Regions from separate parts of the Marinobacter sp. MA genome, predicted to be linked through region 2. Evidence: predicted binding sites of a transcription regulator. Region 2 holds the regulator's gene; the other holds the start of a gene.

Region 1 (8,532 bases), 1.1 Mb from region 2:
GACGGTGCATCCCGAAAAGTACCTTCATCAACTCGATCTGATGCAACCCACAAGGGGCCGCGTGTTTACCGATCCGGATACGGCCATGATGCCGGACACTTTGCGGGCAGCCCGCCTTGCCGCTGGCGCCAACATCCAGGCCGTGGATATGGTTATGAGTAGCCAGGTAACCAACGCCTTTGTTTGCGCGCGCCCGCCCGGCCATCATGCCGAGCGAGCAAAATCCATGGGCTTCTGCTTCTACAATAACGTCGCCCTGGCCGCCATGCGCGCTCTCACCTTCCATCACCTTGAACGGGTCGCGATCATTGATTTCGATGTGCACCAGGGCAACGGAACCGTGGACATTGTCGGTGGTGACGAGCGAATCCTGATGTGCTCCAGCTTCCAGCACCCGTTCTACCCGCACTCCCATGTGCACCGCCAGGCCGACAACATCGTCAACATTCCGATTGCAGCGAACTGTTCGTCTGAAGAGTATCGGAAACAGGTGGAGGCAGGTTGGCTGAAGCGGCTGAACGACTTCAAACCGCAACTCATTCTGATTTCCGCGGGTTTTGATGCCCATAGACTTGACCCGATGGCGGAACTGAATCTGGATACCGACGACTACCGCTGGTTGACGGAAATGATCGTGTCTGTTGCACGTGAGCACAGCAACGACCGCATCATTTCAACGCTGGAGGGCGGATACCACCTGAGGGCCCTGGCAGAAAGCGTAAACGCCCATCTGGAAGTATTGAACTCGGTTTACTGAAAGCGATTATCCCCGGGGCTCACCGCCATACCCGTTGGCCTGCTGAAGCTCCGGGCGATCACCTGCCCTCTGCAAGCGGATATTGGTGCGGCGGTTATCCGCCGGCCGGTTGGATACCGGGTATTGGTCACCGTGGGCCCGAACGGTAATCATGTTTTCATCAATACCGCTCGCCTTGAGGTAGTCGGCCACCACGTTGGCACGATCTTCGGAAAGCGCGCGGTTGTCGATACGACTGCCAATGCTGTCACTGTGGCCATCCACGAAAATTCTCTCAACCGTGGTGTCGGCATTCACGTAGCGCACGATGTTGTCCAGCAACTGCCTGTCGGCGTCAGACAGTTGAGTGCTGCCACTGGCAAAGGGCACCCTTGAACGCTGAATCTGATCAAAGTTCACCGGCAAGAGATTCGACGTGCAGCGCTGATAGCGCTGGTATTCACCAGCAAAATTGATATTGGACACCTGCACCCGCACCGGACGACCATCAAACCAGGATTCCCGGGTAACCGTGGGGCGCATACCCTCCAGCAGGCCGTGGGCAACAACAAAGGCCTGGCGTGTGTCCAGGGAGACCTGGCGGCGATCATCCGACACATTGACCGTGCCCAGGGGCTTCGTCGCCACACCCGGACGCCAGGCCGGTGCCTCCACCACGAGACTCCCACGCCCCGGTCGCATCGGTGTCGAATCAGACTCCAGGAAAAAGCTCAGACTTTCACCCGCGCGATGATTGAACACGGCCCGACCGTAACCGGGAACCTCGTGCACCAGGCGACACTCGAATACCGATTCGGCAAGATACCACTGGCTATTCTCGATACCGGCACCATAGCTGGCAGCCTGCCCGGCAGCCGGCAAAAGCAGCACAGGAAGACTGCAAGCGAGCAGTGTATTGAGACGTTTTCCGAGGCGGAATCCCATAGTACGTGCCATCAGTGTCCGGTAGTTAACAGATCCTGATTGCTTAACGGCCCGCGCCTGCCTTTCTTTAGCTCCGGCCGGAAAACAATCGCCGGCGCCTTCTGGTATAATTCGCCAAATTTTTCGGGGCTCTATCCTCCAGGGCCCCACAGCACGCCTCGCATAAGGTATTGCGGACAACTGCCATGACAGAAAAGCTTACTCTTACCCGGCCCGACGACTGGCACCTTCACGTTCGGGATGGTGACATTCTTAGCGACGTGGTACCGGCCACGGCGGCCTGCTTCGGCCGCGCCATCATCATGCCTAACCTGGTGCCACCGGTCACAACCGCCGCTGATGCCACAGCCTATCGGGAGAGGATTCTCGCGGCTGCCAAAGGCACCGCCTTCGAGCCGTTGATGACCCTGTACCTGACCGAGAGCATGACACCGGAAACCATCCGCGAGGCCAAAGCCGTCGGTGTTGTGGCCGCCAAGCTTTACCCGGCGGGCGCGACAACGAACTCCGACTCCGGAGTGAAGGATATACGGAACATCTATCCCGTGCTGGAGGCAATGGCAGACTGCGGCATGCTTCTTCTGGTTCATGGTGAAGTAACCGACGCCGATATCGATATCTTTGACCGTGAAAAGGTGTTTCTCGAGCGGGTCCTGGCCCCCACCCTGGAGGCTTTCCCGAATCTCAAGGTTGTGCTGGAACATATTACGACGGCCGATTCCGCCGAGTTTGTCCAGCAGCACACCGGCGACAACCTTGCCGCGACGCTGACGCCCCAGCATTTGATGTATAACCGCAACCATATGCTGGTCGGCGGCATTCGACCGCACCTTTATTGCCTGCCAATTCTGAAGCGCAACCGCCATCAGAAGGCGTTGCGGGACGCAGTAGCCAGCGGCGACAAACGCTTTTTCCTGGGCACGGATTCTGCTCCCCATGCCAAGGATCGCAAGGAGGCTGCCTGCGGCTGTGCTGGCTGTTACTCAGCCTATGGCGCCATCGGCCTGTATGCGGATATTTTTGAAGAGCTTGGCATTCTGGACAAGCTTGAGGCATTCGCCAGCTTCAACGGCCCTGACTTCTACGGCCTGCCGCGCAACACCGATACCATTACCCTGGTTCGCGAACCCTGGACCATGCCGGCGGAGCTGCCATTGGCTGACGGAACCATCGTGCCCCTGAAGGCCGGTGAAACCGTTCACTGGCGACTGGCGTAAACCTGATCTATTCCTTCTCACACACGGCCAAGACCGGAGCTTGAGTGACTGACGAAAACAAACCACCGCATCCCATGTCCCGCCGCTTCCGCGGATTTCTACCCGTTGTCGTCGACGTGGAAACCGCAGGATTCAATCCCGAGCGGGATGCCCTGCTGGAGGTGGCGGCGGTAATACTGACCATGGACGACGACGGCTGGGTGCGGCGAGCGGAGACCCACGTACAACAGATTGATCCCTTTGAAGGCGCCAATCTGGAGCAATCCGCCCTGGATTTCACCGGCATCGATCCGTGGAATCCAGAGCGTGAAGCGGTTCCCGAGCGGGAAGGTCTCAGTGAAATCTTCAGCCCGATTCGCAAGGCAGTGAAAAACCACGACTGCAAGCGGGCCGTTCTGGTGGGACATAACGCCACTTTTGACCACAATTTCATCTTTGCGGCCGCACTGCGAGCAGATATCCGGCGCAATCCATTTCATCCCTTTTCCACTTTCGATACCGCCACTCTGGCCGGCCTGGCGTACGGCCATACGGTTCTGGCCCAGGCTTGTAAGATCGCGGGCATTCCGTTCAGCAATAAGGAAGCCCACTCCGCAGCCTATGATGCGGAAAAGACTGCGGACCTGTTCTGCGGCATTGTGAATCGATGGAAAGAGCTGGGCGGCTTTCCACCTCCGGTGATCCCCGAAGAGACCGAGTAACCGCCATTAGAAAAACCCGCCGTAGCGGGTTTTTATTTGTGTGCCAAGCATGGCCTAAGATTTCAACGCCTTCTGGTACTCAGCTGACTTTAAACCGGGACAGCGAATCCTTGAGCTGATGAGACAACTCGGCCAGGTCACCACTGGCTTCTGATATCTGGGCCATGGCCTGTTTGGTCTCAACGGACTTTTCTGCAATTGTAGATACGTTGCGCGTTACTTCTTCGGCTGTGGCTGATTGCTCTTCGGAGGCAGTCGCAATCTGCTCGGCCATACCGGACATCCGGGTGACCTCGTCCACTGCCTCGCGAAGTTGCAATACAACGGCTCCTGCCCGCTCGGAAATACCGCTGGCCTGGACGCTGCAGCGCGTAACCACCTGTGAAGCACGCTCCGACGAATTAACCAGAGTTTCGATGGAACTACTGATCTCCTCGGTCGCCTTCTGGCTATTCTGGGCCAGGCTGCGCACTTCATCCGCAACCACCGCGAAGCCCCGGCCCTGTTCACCGGCCCGGGCCGCTTCAATGGCGGCATTCAGAGCCAGCAAATTGGTCTGGTCGGCAATTGACTTTATCGAATCCAGAACCCTGGTGATGGATTCCATATTCTTTCGCAAGTCCTCTATGCCGGCCTCTGCTTCCTCCAGTTCCCTGGCCATGGCACGGGTGTCATCAGCGGAGGATTCCACCTCGGCTGCGCTGCGGCTCACCGCCTCATGAGTGCGCTTGGCGCTGGCTGCCGATTCCGCGGTGTTCTGGGACACCTCGTTGATGGCGGAGGACATTTCCTCAATGGCCGACGCCACCTGCTCAGTCTGCTCTGCCTGCTGATTCACACTCTCCAGAGTATGTGAGGAAGTACCCGACAATTGTTCAGATGCACTGGCCTGGCGCTGGGAAGCCTCCTCGACCCTGAAGATCACTTCTTTCAGGTCCGACACCATTTTGAGCATGGAGCCGTAAACACCCGTTGCCCTGTCACTTTCGGACGAATCAATGACCAGATTACCCGCAGCCACCTGCTCCGCCAGTGCCTGCAATTCGGCCGGGTCTCTGCCGAGGGGTTTCATGATCCGCACTGCGGTCCAGACCGCCACGGCCACTACAGCCAGGATCACAATAGCAATGGCTATCGCGGCCAGCATCCACATTTCACGCACGGGCGCCAAGGCCTCGTCTTCGCTGATCTCCGCCACCAGCGCCCAGTTCAACCCGCCTACAGCAACTGGCCTGTGGGCGGAAAACACTGGTTCGCCCCGGTAGGACGTAACCACGCCTTCACCGGAATTCCCAGCCAGAGCTTCATCCACCGATGTCGAACTTATGCGCCCATTCTCCGGGTCGGCAAAGGAAGCGACAACGCTGCGGTTTTCCGGATCCAGGTATGAGTCTGACCGCATCAGGTTATCCGGGCCCACCAGATAGGCATCCCCGGTTTCGCCCATGCCATCTCGCTCCATCATGATGTTGTTCAGGCTGTCGATGGGGAACTGGAAGGCCAGCACGGCCAGCCGCTCATCCTTTTCGGAATATATGGGGGTTGCCACAAATCCGGCGGGCGCACCGTAGGACGGTACATACCGAGTAAAATCAACAAAAGTCGGAGCAGTATCCTGTCCGTCAGACAGCGCCTGACGATAAGCTGCCGCAAGGCCGGAATCCGCGTAGGGACCGTCTTTCAGGGAGGTAGCAAAATCAACCTCTTTGGCTACGGAATAGATAACATGGCCTGTATCGGCATCAATGAGATAAATATCGTAGTAGCCGAACGCCTCCTGAAACTCCTTGAACGAGGTGTGCCACTGTTTGTGAAGGGTGTTATAAAACTGCGCGATATGGACGTCGGCCGATACCAATTCGTCTTTCTGCCCCACAGGATTTGGGTTGTCCACGATGTAACCCATCTGCAGAGCCAGGCTGTTTTTGCTGAGGGATGCAACAAAATCCGAGGCTGAACGTCCCTTAGCACCACCATTTTGCTGTAAGGGTGGCAAGAAATTCTGCTGATAATAAGCCTCGACGTTTTCTCGTAAGGTCGACTGCTCCTCTTGTACCAGTTTTTCGTAATTCTGAAATGCCAAACCAAACCCCTGGGCCGCCGTTCGGGTCCCGCGATTATTGGCCATGGCTTTCAGCTGCCGGGCAATAGTGCTGAGATAATCTTCAACACTATGCTGCTTGTTGGTAGCCGCAATAGAGAGTTGTTGCAACGCCTGTTCCGTCAGGCTCTGTCGGGCAATTTCGGCGTTAAAAAACGAGATGGCAATGACGGGAAGCAGGCCAACCAGCAGCAAGGTCAGCAAAAGACGTTTCTTGAGAGTCATCAATAGCCCTTCTTTTATATTGTTCTTATGTTAACCATCGGCTATCGGCAGGTTTTCTTTAGCCCAGAACAACTCAAAAAAGAGGCGAATCTTGTTTAACCAATCGAAATGGGAGGGGAAGTAACTCCCCTCCCACTCGATTCAGGCGCTACCACGTTACCAGTAGATGCCCCGCATGATGGCGGCGAAAGCCACCTGCTCTGTGGACACCTTCGGCTTCTCGCCGGATCGACTGCCGGCGGCGGCAGGTGAATCCGGGAACATCCGGTAACCGGTGTTCATGACAATCTCGCCCATCTTGGGTGCCAGGGCATGCAGCACCTGGGCAAAAATCCCGAGACGAGTCGCGATGCGTTTCGGTCGATAAACAATCGCGTCAGCGACCATGCCTGCGGCCTCATCCGGCGTCAGGGTAGGCACAGAATCGTAGATCTTGGTCGGCGCAATCATCGGGGTCTTCACCAACGGCATGTTGATGGTGGTGAAGGTCACGTTGCGATCTGACCACTCCGCAGCAGCGCAACGGCTGAATGCATCCAGGGCAGACTTGGACGCCACGTAGGCCGAGAATCGGGGCGCGTTGGTCAACACCCCGATAGACGAGATGTTCACTACGTGCCCTCGGCGGTTCTCCAGCATCTTCGGCGCAAAGCCCATGATCAGGCGCACGGAACCGAAGTAGTTCAGCTGCATGGTGCGCTCGAAATCGTGGAATCGATCGAACGACAGGTCCAGTGACCGGCGAATGGAACGCCCGGCATTGTTGACCAGCACATCCACGTGGCCGTGGTTATCCAGAACGGTCTTCACAAACTCATCGCACGCGTCCATGTCGGAGAAATCGCACGGATAGGCGTGCACGCTCGCTCCGCGAGACTCCAGCTCCGCGGTCACTTCCTTCAGACGCTCCAGTTTCCGGGCGCCGATCACCAGGATGGCGCCAGCGTCTGCCAGTTTTTGCGCCGTGGCCAGACCGATACCGGACGTTGCACCTGTCACTACGCACACGCGACCTTCAACCGTGCCCTTGAGCGTGCGGTCCTTGAACAGGTCCGGGTCCAGATTGCGCTCCCAGTAGTCCCAGATCACCGGCGCGTAGTCCGGCAGCCGGGGCACTTCAATACCGGTGCCTTTCAAAACGCGCTCGGTTTCACGGGCGTCGAATCTGGTCGGGTAATTGATGAATGACATCACGGAGGGCGGAATGCCCATGTCGTCGAGGATTGCCGAGGTCAGCCGCTTCACGGGCGGAAGATTCTTCAGACTCTGGCGAATGAACGGCGGAATAAAGCCGAACATTCTGGAATCAATCCGCATCCCCATCTTGGGTGCGTGCCCCGCCTCACTGAAGATATTGAGGATTTCGCCAACCTTGTACGGATCACTGTCCACCAGGTGGAAGCACTTGCCGTCTTCACCCTCAAGGTGGGCAATGTGGTCCATGGCGTTAACTACGAAATCCACCGGCACAATGTTCAGACGCCCGCCTTCGACACCAATGGTCGGCACCCACTGGGGTAGCGCATGGCGAATTTTCTGAATCATCTTGAAGAAGTAGTAGGGGCCATCCACCTTGTCCATTTCGCCGGTAGAAGAATGACCAATTACCATGCCCGGGCGGTAAATGCGGAAGGGAACCTTACATTCCTCCCGAACCACCTTTTCAGATTCGTGCTTGGTACGCAGGTAAGGATGGTCCAGTTTCTCGGCTTCCTCGAACATGTCTTCGCGGAAGATCCCCTTGAACAGACCGGCAGCCGCGATGGAAGACACGTGATGGAAGTGTTTGGCGCCCATTGCCTCGGCAGCACTCACCGCAGCCCGAGTGCCCTCGATGTTGGTCGCCTGCTGAGCTTCTTCGTCTGCCCCCATGTCGTACACGGCGGCGAGGTGAAAGAAGTGGTCGATTTTCCCTTTCAGGGCTTTCAGTGTCTTGGCGTCAATACCCAGATTTTTGCTGGTCAGGTCGCCTATGACAGCCTTCACCTGGGTTTCGTCCGCACCCCACCGCTCGCGCAATTTGTCCAACTTGTCCTGGGATTGTTCACGCACCAGAACGTGGACAGTACCCCCACGTGCCAGAAGCTTCTCCACGAGGAAACGGCCAATAAATCCGGTGCCACCCGTCAGGAAATAATTCATCGATCTTCCACCCTGCCTGTTGCTCTGTTGTTGTCTATCCATGCCGGCACTCATACGACTAAAGTCTTAGAGTTTTCCGGAAACGCCGGCATTGTACTTAATTGCAACCTTCATGTATCGAACTTTTTTAGAGTTTTTACTCTGTAAGCCTTTGTTTTGCATAGAGCTATTACTCTAAAAATTTTCTCCCGCACGCTCAACGGGCCTGTCCGGTTCGCCGACACAATGCTTTTGAGACTAGCACAGGAATTGGCCCATGCATGCCCAATTTCCGGATTACCGCAAAGCAATGAAAGCGCCCGCCAGCAATGACATAATCGGGAACTTATCGCGCCTTCTGGCATCTCTTCTTTTCACAGGAAAACCGATCTTCGGAACCACCAATCATGCAGAAAGACAATCCCAACGCAGAACGATACATTTCCATTGCCCGAGCCTGTTTGAGGGCCATAAACGACACCGCCG
Region 2 (8,532 bases):
TCACCCTGATGGGCGTAACCATCGCCGAGGCGGAGATTCACCCGGACCGGGAGCTGGCCATCGACCCCGGCCAGGTATTTGGAAAGGTTGAAGGGATTGAAGGAAAGGATCCGGCGTTCGGTCTTGATGCCTGTTGGATCGAGCCCGATAAGAAAGACCAGGCACAGACCCTTGGTTATACCGTGGTCGATGCCAGTACCGTGGTTGCCACCCATCTGAACCAGGTGTTGCAGAAACACGCCCACGAACTGCTGGGCCACGAGGAAGTCCAGAAGTGGCTGGATCAGCTTGAGAAGATTTCTCCGAAGCTGGCCGAAGAGCTGGTACCCACCACCGTTTCCATCAGCCTGCTCCTGAAGGTCTTGCAGAACCTGCTGAAGGAGGAAGTGCCGATCCGGGATATGCGGTCCATTGCCGAGGCCATCGTGAATGTTCATCCGAAGAGTCAGGATCCCAAGCTGCTGACCACGGTAGCCCGGCAGTCCCTGCGCCGGATGATTGTCCAGAGCATCTGCGGCAACGAATCAGAGATACCGGTGATCACCCTGGATCCGGACTTGGAACAGTTATTGCTGAAGTCTGTTCAGCAGAGTCAACAATCCGGCGGTCAGGAAGACATTGGCCTGGTTCTGGAGCCGAATATGGTTGAGAAGCTCCAGCGATCGCTTCAGGAGAGCGTCCAGCGCCAGGAAATGCTTGGCAAACCGGCCATTCTGCTGGTGTCCGGGCCACTGCGGCCGGTCCTGGCGAAGTTTGCCAGCTATGGGGTAGAGCGACTGCACGTGCTCTCGTACCAGGAAATTCCGGATAACAAACAGATTACGATCGTGGCGTCCGTTGGCCAGTAACGGCGCGGATGACAGAGCGGACAGCGCCGGCACGGCGTTGCCGGTGGAGGAAGAGGCATCATGAAAGTAAAACGGTTTTTTGCTCAGACCATGGCAGAGGCGCTGAAACAGGTCAGTGAACAGATGGGGCCGGATGCCGTGATTCTTTCCAACCGTCGGGTCGACGGTGGTGTCGAAATCGTGACGGCGCTGGACTATGACGAAAACATGGCGCGCCAGCGCCTGGGCAACCAGGCCGAAGAAGCCACCAACGGATCCCGCCTGGCAGAAATGCAGGCTGACCAGCATCGTCGTCTCGAGGATGAATTGAGCCGATCCCGTGACCGCATCCGTGAAGTCAGGGAAAAGCGTGCCTCCCAGGGAGCCGGCTACTCAGGTCCGTCGTTTGTTGCTGTTCAGGAAACGGTCGGCGGCGATTTCGGTGATAGTGTGGCTGAGCCCCAGGCGCCGAAGGATGTCTATTCTGATGAACTCGCACAGATGCGTGCCGAGATCAGCTCCCTCAGGGATATGATGCAGGGTGGTCGCTCGCAGCCGGACTCTGTGGTTTCGACAAACACGGCTGTTCAGCAAAGGCTGGCCGAGCGCCTGCAGGAATTCGGCCTGGGCAGCGAGCTGGCAGGGTCAATTTCCCGTCGCCATAAGGCAGGGCGACTGGAAGATGGTTGGAAGCAGTCCCTGAAAATGCTGTGCACCGGCGTCCGGACCTCTCGCATGGAGTGGCTTGATGAGGGGGGCGCCTATGCGCTGGTGGGTCCTACCGGTTCCGGCAAGACCACCACGATTGGAAAGCTGGCGGCGCGGTATGTGCTCAAGCATGGCTCCGACTCCCTGGCTCTGGTCACCACCGATCGATACCGGGTGGCGGCGCACGAGCAGTTGTTCGTGTTCGGTCGTATCCTGAATGTGCCGGTTCGGGTGGTGGATGAGACTCACAGCCTGGACGATATTCTGGACGAGCTGTCAGACCGTCACCTGGTTCTGATTGATACTGCCGGGCTGACAAGTTCGGATAAAGGTTATCAGGAACAGCTGGCCGAACTGGCTCGCAGCCATCACAATGTCAAAACGCATCTGGTCGTCTCGGCAACCAGTCAGCCGCGCATCATGAAATCCGTCTGGCATTGCTATAAGATGGCAAATCTTGCGGGCTGTGTGATGACCAAGATCGATGAGGCCCTCACATTGGGTGAGTCCCTCGGTTTTGTCATGGAAACCGGTCTGCCGGTAGCCTACTACACAGACGGGCAGAAGATTCCTGAAGATCTGCACCACGCAGAAGCTGTTCCGCTGGTGCGGCTGGCCGTGGATCGGCTTAAAACACTCCAGCAACAGCAGGCGGTCGCAGAGGGCCTGAAAGAGCACGCCTGAGACCGGACAGATTGACAGCAGGCGTCGGAAACGCACCGGCGAAACGTGGCAAGAGACAAAAAACAGTATGAGCAGAGCACATCCGGTACAGGTGATTGCAGTTTCCGGCGGTAAAGGTGGAGTCGGCAAGAGTAACGTGTCGGTCAACCTCGGAATTGCCCTGGCGCAGAAAGGCCGGAGAGTGGTGCTGCTCGACGCCGATCTTGGGCTCGCCAACATCGACGTATTGCTGGGCATCACCGCCAACCGTAACCTTCAGGATGTTCTGGCAGGCGACTGTGACCTCAAGGACGTTCTGGTAAATGGTCCCGGCGGCATAAAGATCGTTCCTGCCTCGTCAGGTACCCAGCGGATGACCCAGCTCAGTCCCATGGAGCATGCCGGGCTTATTAATGCGTTCAGCGAGCTGGGGGATCAGATCGATGTCCTGATCGTCGACACCGCCGCCGGTATCTCCGAATCGGTGGTCAGCTTTCTCAGGGCGTCCCAGGAGTTACTGTTGGTTGTGTGTGACGAACCCACGTCCATCACCGATGCCTACGCCCTGATCAAGCTGATGAACCGGGATTATGGAACCAATCGTTTCCGCATTCTTGCCAACCAGGTGCGGAATGAGCAGGAAGGCCGGCATCTGTTCGAAAAACTGACTCGGGTCACCGAGCGCTTCCTCGATGTGGCACTACAATATGTCGGTATAGTCCCCTACGATGAGGCAGTGAAGAAAGCAGTCCAGAGACAGAGGGCAGTGCTGGATGCCTATCCCAGAGCGAAAGCCTCCCTGGCCATCAAGTCTCTGGCCGACAAGGTAGACAGCTGGCCGTTGCCGTCCTCACCCCGTGGACATCTGGAATTCTTTGTGGAGCGGCTCGTCGAAGTCTGAATCGGATCCAGTCAAACAAGAAACCGGATACATGACATTGGCGAAAAACCTCGGAATCTATAACCAGTCCGGTGCGCAGAAAGCATCTCAGCTTGTTGAGCAACACGCGCCGCTGGTCAAGAAAATCGCCCTCCATTTGATGGCCCGCCTGCCGGCTTCCGTTCAGCTTGAAGATCTTATGCAGGCCGGCATGATTGGCCTGCTTGAGGCTGCCCAGCGATACAGTTCCACCAAAGGAGCCACCTTCGAGACCTACGCCGGTATCCGGATTCGTGGGGCGATGGTCGATGAAATCCGCAAGGGCGACTGGGTTCCCCGCTCCGTGCATCGAAACGCCCGTCGCATTTCCCAGGCCATCAAGGCTGTGGAAGACCGGCTTGGCCGGGAAGCCCAGGATCAGGAAGTGGCCGAGGAGCTGGGCATGGAGCTTGCGGAGTATCATTCCTATCTTTCCGATTCCAACAGTGGCCGACTTTTTAGCCTCGATGAGCTCAATGAATCCGGAGAGCTGCCGATAGAACAGACAGAGACGCAGGATAACCCTCTGGAGGGGTTGTCCTCCGATGCCTTCCGGCGGAGCCTGGCTGAGGCCATTGAAGACCTGCCGGAGCGGGAAAAACTGGTTCTGAGCCTTTATTACCAGGAAGAGCTGAACCTCAAGGAAATAGGCGCCGTGCTGGGCGTCAGCGAGAGCAGGGTCAGCCAGATTCACAGCCAGGCTGCCTTGCGCCTTCGGGGGCGGTTGTCGGATTGGCGCCAGGAACCGGACAGCTGATTGCGTTCAGTCTGTGTCTGCGAAGGGGCAGTCTGTAGTTTTTGGTAACCGATGCTTTACAACGGAAGCAAAGGTCTGACAATAAGCGGTTTAAACAGCGGCCTGCTAGACTTTGAACGCGAAGGTCAAACGAATTCCGGGTGTTACTAACTGGAGGTCCCATTGGACAAAAACATGAAAATCCTCATTGTGGATGATTTCTCCACAATGCGACGGATCATCAAAAACCTGCTGCGTGATCTGGGCTTCACCAACACCGATGAAGCAGACGATGGCAACACAGCCTTGCCGATGCTGAAGAGCGGCAAATACGACTTTCTGGTCACCGACTGGAACATGCCGGGCATGTCCGGGTTCGATCTTCTGAAGGCTGTCCGGGCTGACGAGAATCTGAAAACCCTGCCGGTATTGATGGTAACGGCTGAGGCGAAGCGCGACCAGATTGTTGCCGCGGCTCAGGCGGGCGTGAACGGCTACGTTGTCAAACCGTTCACTGCCGCTGTGCTCAAGGAAAAGATTGAGAAAATCTTTGAAAGAATCCAGTAACCAGAGGTCGGATGGCTCTCATGAGCGATAGCAAAAAGAACCATCGGGGCCTTGAGCCGGAGGTGACCGAAAAGCTCCAGCGGCAGGCAGCAGAGCTGGCAGAGAGTGTTGATGCCGGTGATTATGCCAAAGCCATGACCCTGATCAATGAACTCAGCGAGGTCAGGGATCAAAGTCTGTACCGCGAGGTAGGGCGATTGACCCGGAGCCTGCACGAAGCCATCCGGAACTTCCAGATTGACCCCCGGAACGCGGAACAGCAGGAAGCGCTGTCGAAGATGACAGACGCCTCCGATCGCCTCGAATACGTTGTGCAGATGACCGGCGAAGCGGCCAACCGCACCATGGACCTGGTTGAGGAAACCATGCCGGTGGCCAACGCGTTTCGTGAAGAAGCGGCCTCCTTGCGGGACGAATGGCAACGTCTGCGTCGTCGGGAGATGCAGCCGGCGGAGTTCCGGGAACTGTACGGCCGTATTGATCGCTTTTTTGTCAGCACAGCCAGCGACGCTGACACCATGTACAACAATCTTTCGGAAATTCTGCTTGCTCAGGATTATCAGGGATTTGACACCGCCCTTAAGCACCGCCCTGGTGATGAGGAGCAGCTCTGCGATTGAGAGGGAAGTCAGACCGGGCCCAGATCAAGGCCGATGAGCGTGAAGATGTAGTTTCGGGACAGGATGACGTTGACGACCTGTTGTCCAGTCTCGGTTTCTGAACAAAGAGGGTAACGCATGGCGTTTGATGCTGATGAAGAGATTTTGCAGGACTTCCTGGTAGAAGCCGGTGAAATTCTCGAAAAGCTGTCAGAGCAGTTGGTAGATCTTGAGCAACATCCTGACGACAGTGATCTGCTCAACGCCATTTTCCGTGGCTTTCACACCGTTAAAGGCGGCGCGGGCTTCCTTCAGCTTGAAGCGCTGGTAAATTGCTGCCACTCCGCCGAGAACGTTTTCGATACCCTGCGCAATCACAAGCGTAAGGTGGACTCCGAACTGATGGACGTGGTTCTGGAGGCCCTGGATAACGTTAATGCCATGTTTGAAGAGGTTCGCAATCACGAGGAACCAACACCGGCTCCGGACGAACTGATTGCCCGCCTCGATGCCCTGGCCCTGCCAGAGGGTGAGGGAGCGCCTGTCGCCGACCCTCAGCCGGAACACGAAGAGAATGAACCGTCGGAGGATGGCGGCGACATCACCGACGACGAATTCGAACGGCTTCTGGATGCCTTGCAGGACGAAAAGAGCGAAGAACAGGCACCGGCTTCAGACTCCGGAGCGTCTTCCGGTGACCGGGAGGGTTCCGGAGATGACGAGATAACCGACGACGAGTTCGAGGCGCTGCTCGACCAGCTGCACGGAAAAGGGCAGTTTGCCGGCGCACCTGCGGGCGAGGACGATGCTGTCAGCAAAGAAGAAAAGCCGGCGGCCAAGGCAGAAGGCGGTGGCAGCGACGATCTGATCACCGACGACGAATTCGAAAAACTGCTGGACGATCTCCATGGCAAGGGTGGAAGCCCGACTGCCGGCGGAGAGTCCTCCACTCCGAAAAAGCCCGCGGGTGCGAAGGAGCCTTCAGCGCCGAAAGAGCCGTCAGCGCCGAAAGAGCCCTCAGCGCCCAAAGAGCCAGCCAAGCCAAAAGCAGAGGCACCGAAGCCCGGGAAGCCGGAGACCAAAGGCGCTGCCACCCCTGCGATGCCCGCCCGCGAACACGCGCCCTCGGCTGAAACAACGGTGCGTGTTGACACCAAGCGTCTCGACGACATCATGAACATGGTGGGTGAACTGGTGCTGGTGCGTAACCGCTTGCAGCGTCTGGGCGCGGAAAGCGAAGACGAACACATGCACAAAGCCGTGTCCAACCTGGATGTGGTCACCACCGACCTCCAGTCTGCCGTCATGCAGACCCGTATGCAGCCGATCAAGAAGGTGTTCGGCCGGTTCCCCCGGGTTGTGCGTGACCTGGCCCGGAACCTCAAGAAAGAGGTCAACCTGGTGATGCACGGTGAAGACACCGATCTGGACAAGAATCTGGTCGAAGCGCTGTCTGATCCGCTGGTTCACCTGGTGCGAAACTCGGTCGATCACGGGATCGAAGCCCCGGAAGTGCGCGAGAAAGCAGGTAAGCCACGCCAGGGTACGGTAACCCTGTCTGCCGAACAGGAGGGGGATCATATCCTGCTGTTCATCGAGGATGATGGCGCCGGTATGGATCCGGAAGTGCTCCGTCGCAAGGCCGTCGAGAAGGGGATTTACGATCAGGATGCCGCGGATCGTCTGACCGATTCCGAGTGCTTTAACCTGATTTTCGCAGCCGGTTTTTCCACGAAGGAGCAGATCTCGGACGTCTCCGGTCGTGGCGTCGGCATGGATGTGGTCAAAACCAAGATAGGGCAACTCAATGGCCAGTTGAGCATTGAATCGCAACTGGGCAAGGGTTCCCGGATTGTCATCAAGGTTCCGTTGACCCTGGCCATCATGCCCACACTCATGATCATGTTGGGTGACCAATCGTTCGCGCTGCCGTTGGTGAATGTGGTCGAGATCTTCCACCTGGACCTGACCAAGACCAATATCGTCGACGGACGAGAGTGTATTGTGGTCCGGGAAAAGGTGTTCCCGCTGTTTCACATCAAACGATGGCTGGTGCGTGATGGTACTTCCCAGGAAGTGCCGGAAAACGCCCATGTGGTCATCGTGGCCATGGGGACCAAACAGGTCGGTTTTGTGGTCGACCAGTTGGTGGGGCAGGAAGAGGTGGTGATCAAGCCCCTCGGTCGAGCCCTCCAGGGTACGCCGGGAATGGCCGGCGCCACCATTACCGGCGACGGCAGGATCGCGCTGATCATTGATGTGCCAAGCCTGTTGCAACACTACGGCTAAGCCGGGCTTTCAGGTGACTGCGGCCATAGAAGGCCGCAGAACGTTGGATTGGGTAGGAGAAGTGGATGACAGTTTCTGTCCTGGTCGTTGACGATTCAGGGTTTTTTCGCAAACGGCTGACGGAAATCCTGACCAGCTCCGGCCAGATCAAGGTGGTTGGGGCTGCAACCAACGGCCGGGAAGGAGTGGAGCTGGCCGAAAAGCTGCGTCCCGATGTAATCACCATGGATTACGAAATGCCGGTGATGGATGGCATCTCCGCCGTGCGCGAAATCATGCGCAAACATCCGATACCGGTACTCATGTTTTCTTCTCTCACCTACGAGGGCGCCCGGGTCACACTCGATGCCCTCGAGGCGGGTGCCGTCGATTTCCTGCCCAAGAACTTTGAAGAAATTGCCCGGGACAACAGTCAGCTCCAGAAAATCCTGATTGAGCGGATTCTGGACGTGGCCCGCAGCCGCCCCGGCAACCGCCCTGCTGCGCCGGCCCGCCCCGAACCGTCGGCGCCTGCCTCCCGCGCTCCGGCCACGCCGACCCGTCCTCGTGCGGAAGTCACGCCGCGCCAGCGGCCAGGCGCCCACAGCCCTGCGGCTGCGACTGAACCCGAGGCGCCGAGGCGTCCTACCCGTCGAGGCCCGGCGAAGCATTACGCTGTGGTTGGCATCGGCACCTCCACCGGTGGACCTGTTGCCCTGCAACGGGTGCTGACGGCGTTGCCCGCAACCTTTCCGGCTCCCATCGTGTTGGTACAGCACATGCCTGCCAGCTTCACGCCGGCTTTCGCTGAACGCCTGAACAAGCTCTGTCGGATTGAAGTCCGGCAGGCCGCGGATGGCGATGTGTTGCGGCCGGGACTTGCTCTGCTGGCACCGGGTGGCAAGCAGATGATGGTTGAGAACCGGGGTGGGCAGGCCAGGATCCGCATCCTACCCGGCGACGAGCGGCTCAACTACAAGCCCTGTGTCGACGTAACCTTCGGTTCCCTGGCCCGCAGTTTCCCGGGCAAGACGCTCGGCGTCATTCTTACCGGCATGGGCTCGGACGGCAAGGAAGGGTGCCGGATGATGAAGCAGAGCGGGTCGGACATCTGGTCCCAGGATGAAAAGTCATCGGTTATCTATGGCATGCCCATGGCCGTTGCCAAGGCAGGACTGACTGACGACGTGCTGTCCCTGGACGAAATCGGTCCGCGTCTGGTCGAAGGTGTCTGCTGATGGATAT

What was found. Region 2 encodes FliA, which starts transcription of late flagellar genes. Its sites were predicted from a motif close to CTAAAGTTTNNNNNNNNNNNGCCGNTAA; they were not measured.
Region 1: the regulator FliA is predicted to act here: its motif matches at 5,960-5,987, upstream of NUW46_RS07720 (methyl-accepting chemotaxis protein).

Annotation. Positions count from the first base shown of each region.
Region 1 covers NZ_CP103058.1:1,640,934-1,649,465, reverse strand. Annotated here, with positions in the region: gene NUW46_RS07740 (histone deacetylase family protein) at 1-757, shown strand, start outside; gene NUW46_RS07735 (flagellar protein MotY) at 764-1,681, opposite strand; gene pyrC (dihydroorotase) at 1,867-2,898, shown strand; gene rnt (ribonuclease T) at 2,943-3,599, shown strand; gene NUW46_RS07720 (methyl-accepting chemotaxis protein) at 3,679-5,925, opposite strand; gene NUW46_RS07715 (SDR family oxidoreductase) at 6,082-8,067, opposite strand; gene NUW46_RS07710 (hypothetical protein) at 8,454-8,532, shown strand, end outside.
Region 2 covers NZ_CP103058.1:2,773,700-2,782,231, reverse strand. Annotated here, with positions in the region: gene flhA (flagellar biosynthesis protein FlhA) at 1-848, shown strand, start outside; gene flhF (flagellar biosynthesis protein FlhF) at 909-2,219, shown strand; gene NUW46_RS12860 (MinD/ParA family protein) at 2,287-3,099, shown strand; gene NUW46_RS12855 (RNA polymerase sigma factor FliA) at 3,131-3,874, shown strand; gene cheY (chemotaxis response regulator CheY) at 4,037-4,420, shown strand; partial or broken gene NUW46_RS12845 (protein phosphatase CheZ) at 4,441-5,141, shown strand; gene NUW46_RS12840 (chemotaxis protein CheW) at 5,158-7,308, shown strand; gene NUW46_RS12835 (protein-glutamate methylesterase/protein-glutamine glutaminase) at 7,374-8,525, shown strand; gene NUW46_RS12830 (flagellar motor protein) at 8,525-8,532, shown strand, end outside.